DNA from 2 places in the Vreelandella neptunia genome. Region 1 is predicted to be linked to the other one. Evidence: predicted binding sites of a transcription regulator. Region 1 holds the regulator's gene; the other holds the start of a gene.
The links. The regulator sigma-54, encoded in region 1, starts transcription at its own class of promoters, with help from an activator protein. The targets are predictions, from matches to a motif close to TGGCACNNNNNTTGCTNT.

Region 1 (3,368 bases):
CGGGTAGAGATCGAACGCAACGACGCGGGCGAACTCTCGACGGCAACCGCCACCGGAGAGCGCGCCTACTTGCGCCATCAAGGCGAAGGGCAAGATGGCCCTACAGAGGGCTGGGCACGGCGGATTATTTATCACGTCGCCGAGCGCCGCGTTGAGTTAATTGACCAAGCCGAACTGACCCAACAGGAGGACAAATTTAGCGGCGGGCGACTTGAATATTTTATTGATCGTGAAGTGATTCAAGCACGCTCTGACGTTGACGGCAGCGAGCCCCAGCGCATACGTATGACCCTTCAGCCTGAACAATAGGGAGTCAAGCTGTGGCAACTGCTGACACTACGCCGAACAACATCCTTACACCGAACAAAACCCTTTATGCCCACCACCTGGCTAAAAGCTACAAACGCCGCCGTGTGGTTAAAGACATCAATTTGGAAATCTGCCAAGGCAGCGTCGTTGGGCTCCTGGGCCCCAATGGCGCGGGTAAAACCACCTCATTCTATATGATCGTTGGGCTAGTCAAGTCCGACGCTGGCAAGGTGGGTATCGACGATGTGGATTTAACCCGCGCCCCCATGCACGAGCGCGCAGCGGCGGGAATTGGCTATCTACCTCAAGAGGCATCTATTTTCCGCAAACTCTCGGTTGCCGATAATATTATGGCGATACTCGAGACCCGCAAAGAGCTTAGTCGCAGCGACCGCGAACAGCGCCTGGAAGCGCTACTCGAAGACTTCCATATTACCCATATCCGCGACAACCTGGGCATGAGCCTTTCAGGGGGCGAGCGCCGGCGTGTAGAAATCGCCCGTTCGCTAGCCACAGAGCCCGCTTTTATTCTGCTTGATGAGCCTTTTGCGGGCGTTGACCCCATCTCGGTAGGTGATATTAAAAGCATTATTCGTGCGCTTAAACAGCGCCATATCGGCGTGCTGATTACTGATCACAACGTGCGTGAAACCCTGGATATTTGCGATATCGCCTATATCGTCGGCGATGGGCAAATCATCGCCAGTGGCTCGCCGGCTTCGATTCTCACCAATCAAAAAGTAAGGGACGTGTATTTGGGCGCCGATTTTCGTCTGTAACAGTTTCGCCTTCATCGCCCCTAAATAGCGCTTTAAAACAACTTTACTACCAATGGCATGCTTATTGCACTTGCGCCAAGCACTCACTCGCACTAGGGTGGAGCATTCTGATTAACGAGTGGTTCTCAGATGGTCATGAAAGCTTCTCTCCAACTGCGTATCGGCACACAGCTGACCATGACGCCCCAGTTGCAGCAGGCCATTGCGCTGCTGCAACTCTCTACGCTGGATCTTCGTCAAGAAATTCAGCAGGCACTTGATGCCAATCCCATGCTGGAGCAGGAAGATGAATTTAGTGAGCAGGCTGTCAGCGAGCCTAAGGAAGAAGAGTGGTCAGAGAGCATCCCTACTGAGCTCTCGGTAGATAGCGACTGGTCAGATACCTATCAAGATATGGGCAGTCAGGGGGGTAGCAGCAGCGAAGGCCCTGATTTTGAGCGTCAGGCAGCAGGGCAAAGCCTGCATGGCCACCTGCTATGGCAGCTTGCCATGACCGATTTTAGCGCCCGCGAGCAGCTTGTCGCGGAGAGTTTAATCGACGCGCTCGACGCTAACGGCTACCTAACCCAACCGCTCAACGACATCCGTGAAGGCCTGCGCGCCCAGGGCATTGACGGGCTTAGTCAACGCGAAGTGGAAACCATTCTGCTCAAGCTCCAGCAGTTTGAGCCGACCGGCATCTTTGCCCGGGATCTGCGTGAATGCTTGATGCTGCAGCTCGCCGCCCTCCCCGATGATACGCCACTGCTGGTTCCCGCTCGCCGTTTAGTGCGGCAGTTTCTCGAAGCGCTTGGTAAAGACGATATGCGCCTGCTGAAGCGCCGCCTAGGGCTCGACGACGAACAGTTGACCGACGTCATCCTACTGATTCGCAGCCTAGACCCACGGCCAGGCAGCGCTTACGGCGACACCGACGATAGCTATGTTACCCCCGACCTAGTCGTGCGCCACGATAACGAAGGCTGGCACTTAGAACTCAACCCAGAAGCCCTGCCAAGGCTGCGCATTCAGCCGGACTACGCCAGCTTGATTAAGCGAGCGGACAAGAGCCAGGACAATCAGTTTCTCAAAGAACACCTCCAGGAAGCGCGCTGGCTGATCAAAAGCCTCTCTAGCCGAAACGATACGCTGCTGCGTGTGGGTCGCGAAATCATTACCCGCCAGATTGGCTTTTTGGAGCACGGTGAAGAAGCCATGAAGCCATTGATACTGGCCGATATTGCCGAAGCCGTCGAGATGCACGAGTCGACTATTTCACGGGTAACGACGCAAAAATATATCCATACACCTCGAGGCGTGTTTGAACTCAAATACTTTTTCTCAAGCCAGGTGAGCGGTCAAGATGGCGATAGCCATTCCAGCACTGCCATCCGGGCACGTCTCAAGAAACTGATTCAAGAGGAGCCGCCCGGCAAGCCGCTTTCAGATAGTCGCTTAGTGACGCTGTTAGGCGAGGGAGGGATTCAAGTGGCGCGTCGTACGGTGGCGAAATACCGTGAAGCCATGGGCATTCCCTCATCTAGTGAACGGCGCCGTTTGCGCTAACTTCGCTAACGTTTCAGGGAAACTCTCGACAAGGGCTTTGCAACGCGGCAAAAAGGGTTACAATCGAAGTACAGTCCGATGGATAAGGAGCACGTCAATGCAAGTAAATATCACTGGTCATCACGTAGAACTGACTGACGCCTTGCGTGACTATGTCAACGAAAAGCTTGAGCGTGTAGAGCGCCATTACGACAATATAACTACGGTGCAAGTCACCTTATCAGTGGAGAAAGAGCGCCAGCAGGCCGCCTGTACGCTGCACGCAGCAGGTGCTGACTTACATGCGGAAGCCCTAGACAGTGATATGTACGCCGCTATCGACGCGCTAGCGGATAAAATCGACCGTCAACTCGTTAAACACAAGGAAAAAGCACAAGCTCGCGCCCAAGGCGCTGGTGTGCGTTAATTCAATGACGTTGGAAACCATACTCCCCCCGGAACGTGTTCTGTATGACGTACCCGGGGGTAGCAAAAAAAGGGTGCTGGAGTTTTACAGCACCTTTATTGCCCAAAATATCCCCAGCCTGGACAGCCAAGAAGTGTTTAGCCGTTTAATCGGCCGCGAGCGCTTAGGTAGTACGGGTATTGGTAACGGCGTGGCTATTCCCCATGCGCGGAGCCCCCACTGCACCGCCCCTATCGCCGGGTTTTTAAAGCTGGCTGAAGCAATCGATTTCGATGCTATCGACGGCGATCCGGTAGATCTGGTATTTGTCCTGTTGGTACCCGAAGAGG
Region 2 (3,368 bases), 2.3 Mb from region 1:
GCATATTCATATGGAGCCTTCTGACGCGGTCATTCGGGGCGTCATGGATGGCCACTTGCACGTCGGCGTAGTACCTGCAGTGAACCTGCCCACCAGTTTAGAAGCGCGGCACCTTTACGATGAGCCATCGTATCTTTACTGCGCGGCAGGCCATCCGCTGTTTACGGAGGATGATAATACGCTTAGCTGTGCAGATATCGCTCAACACTCGGCTATTTCGCCCCGCTACCCGCTGCCGGTTGAGGCCCGCCAGGCCCATGATGCGCTAAGCCTGCGTGCCTCGGCATCCGACCGTGAAGGCGCTGCTTTTTTGATTCTTACCGGGCGCTTTATCGGTTTTCTGCCTGAACACGTCGCAGCACAGTGGGTGGCAGCGGGCAAGATGCGGGCGCTACACGCCAACTCGCAGCACTACCGCATCCCCTTTGTACTGATCACCCGACATGATCGCCGCCCCAACCGAGTGGTCGATGCGTTTCTACGTTTAATCAAAAGCAGCTAGGATAGAGAACCCGGCACGAAGCCGGGTTTCAACTGTTTAACGCTGCTCGGCTGCCTCATTGGCCATTATTGGCGCAGGCCCCGCCTGAGGCGATGATGCCAGCACTTGGCTGGCGACAAAATAAACGATGGCCCCCAGCGCCGAACCGGTGAACCAGCCGTAATCGTAGAACCAGTTCATAGTGCCTGTTAACAGCGATAGTAAAGTTAGCGCCACGGGCACACCGAAGGCGATGAAACCGGCGACATTTACAGCAGGATAGGCATGGCTATCCATATATAGGCTGGGCACATCCAGGCGCTGCTTTTTAATCAGGAAATAATCCACCGCCATAATGCCCGCGATGGGCCCCAGCAAACTGGAGTAACCCAGCAACCAGTTGGAGTACATCTGCTCAAGAGAGACACCTGGCGGAATAACGCCCGCTTTTTGTAGCAGATCGTAGCCCATCAGTAGCACGCCCACCGCGCCGGTCATTAGCACGCCGCGCGTCTGGTTAATCAACTTGGGGGCAATGTTCTGAAAATCGTTGGTAGGCGACACTATGTTAGAAGCCGTATTGGTGGAGATCGTAGCAATAATGATCAACAGCATCGCCAGTACCACCCAGAAGGGGCTGTCGATATAGCCAATCAAACGTACCGGGTCGGCAACGGTTTGGCCCACCAGCGTCTCGGAAGCCGCTGTTAATACCACGCCCAGCGCGGCAAAGAAGAACATCGTTAGCGGTAGTCCAATCACCTGACCCACGATTTGATCTTTTTGGCTTTTGGCAAAGCGGCTGAAATCGGGAATATTCAGCGACAGCGTAGCCCAAAAACCCACCATGGCGGTTAAGCCCGCGAAGAAGTAGCCATAAACCGACGCTCCTTCAGGCCGCGACGGCGGCTGCGCCAGTAGTTCGGTCATCGACATATGTGGCCACGCCCACACCATCAGACCAAACCCAACGGCTAGCAGCAGGGGCGCCGCCAGGGTTTCCAACCATTTAATCGACTCTGCCCCACGAATCACCACATAGAGATTCATCGCGCCGAAGACAAAAAAGCCGATCACTTCACCTACGCCGCCAAGCGCTGCCCAAGCGGGAATCAACTCGGAGAGCAGCAGATGAATGGCTAAACCACCAAACATGGTTTGAATACCAAACCAGCCGCAGCCGACTAAGGCGCGCACCAGGCAGGGAACGTTGGAACCTAAAATACCGAAAGACGAGCGTAAAACCACCGGAAAGGGGATACCAAACTTAGTACCGGGAAAGGCATTTAAGGTGAGAGGAATCAGCACGATTACGTTGGCCAACAGAATGGCAAACAGCGCCTCCCCCACGCTCAGCCCGAAGTAGGCGGTTAATACCCCGCCTAGGGTGTAGGTGGGCACGCAGATCGACATGCCTACCCAGAGTGCCGCAATATTCCACTTACTCCAGGTGCGCTCGCTGGCCTGGGTAGGCGCAATATCCTCATTAAAGCGAGAACTGCTGCGTACATCGTCCCCTACATCAAGCTCTATCAGCCCACCTCGATCCACCATCTGAGAGGTTGTTTCGGTCATTTTTTATCTCCTCAGCATTGCGTTATTGCGCTGTCTAGCTCCCACGGCCAGTGGAGCTTTTCAAAAAGGCGCTTAGAAATCATGGCTTTTAGAAAGCATTGTTTTTCAAAACCATCGTTCTTAAAAACCATAGCTTTTAGAAAACAAGCAATAAGCATGCCTACTTGAAAAAGCAGGTCAATTAACTCATTGATTAAAAAGCTGCCTTTCAGGACAACAATATTATTGTTAGCTTTTTATCTTTATATTTCCCCTACCTCAAACAAAAACCAACTAAACCAAGCTAGATCAAAAAAAATATTTGCACCAACTTTAAACAACAAAAATCTAAACACAGACATTAAAAACACACTAACCATCTGATTTAAAATAAATAAAAATTTCTTCCAAAATAGTGCAGAGGTTCACCAAAAAAGTGAACAGCGCCAAATAGAACAATAAAAACAAGCAAACTCAAAGAGTTAAACACAAATTAACAAATCTCCTCTAAAGACTTGCTAAAACCACCCACCCAGCGCTACTTTCAACAAAAGCTGTCTCTTTCGTCAGCTTTATAAAACTAGTTTTGAGAACACTACAAACATACGCTACATATCAACAATCAGAGGGAGCGTCTCATGCAGAAGATGAAAATCGGGTTGATTCAGATGGGCCTGAAAACCAGCACCGATCTTGAACCAGAAGCTATCCGCGACGCCATGAACGAGGCACATCTGCCAATGATTCAGCAAGCGGCTGATCAGGGCGTGCAGGTGCTTTGCTTCCAGGAAGTGTTTAATCAGCCCTACTTTTGCCCTAGCCAGGACGGCAAGTGGTACGCCGCCGCCGAGCGGGTGCCAGAAGGCCCCACCTGCCAAATGATGCAGAAACTCGCGGCTGAGCACCGTATGGTGATTATCGTACCGGTCTATGAAGAGACCGAGACCGGCGTTTACTACAACACCGCCGCGGTGTTCGATGCCGACGGTAGCTACCTGGGCAAATACCACAAAACCCACATCCCTCAAGTGGCTGGTTTTTGGGAAAAATTCTTCTTCAAACCGGGAAAATCCGGCTGGCCAGTGTTCGATACTGCCTACGGCAAAATCGGCGTGTATATCTGCTACGACCGTCACTTCCCAGAAGGCTGGCGGGCGCTTGCTCTTAACGGCGCGGAGGTGATTTTCAACCCCTCCGCCACCGTGGCGGGTCTTTCCCAATACCTGTGGGAACTAGAACAGCCCGCCTCCGCCGCCGCCAACGGCTGCTTTATTGCTGCGATCAACCGGGTTGGCACCGAGGCCCCCTGGAACATCGGCGACTTCTACGGCTC

Region 2: the regulator sigma-54 is predicted to act here: its motif matches at 2,201-2,218, upstream of SR894_RS18120 (NCS1 family nucleobase:cation symporter-1).

What each region holds. Positions count from the first base shown of each region.
Region 1 is NZ_CP140255.1:1,606,145-1,609,512, reverse strand. Features, by position in the region: gene lptA (lipopolysaccharide transport periplasmic protein LptA) at 1-309, shown strand, start outside; gene lptB (LPS export ABC transporter ATP-binding protein) at 321-1,088, shown strand; gene SR894_RS07315 (RNA polymerase factor sigma-54) at 1,218-2,633, shown strand; gene hpf (ribosome hibernation-promoting factor, HPF/YfiA family) at 2,731-3,039, shown strand; gene SR894_RS07305 (PTS sugar transporter subunit IIA) at 3,044-3,368, shown strand, end outside.
Region 2 is NZ_CP140255.1:3,901,720-3,905,087, forward strand. Features, by position in the region: gene SR894_RS18115 (LysR family transcriptional regulator) at 1-502, shown strand, start outside; gene SR894_RS18120 (NCS1 family nucleobase:cation symporter-1) at 539-2,056, opposite strand; gene SR894_RS18125 (nitrilase-related carbon-nitrogen hydrolase) at 2,674-3,368, shown strand, end outside.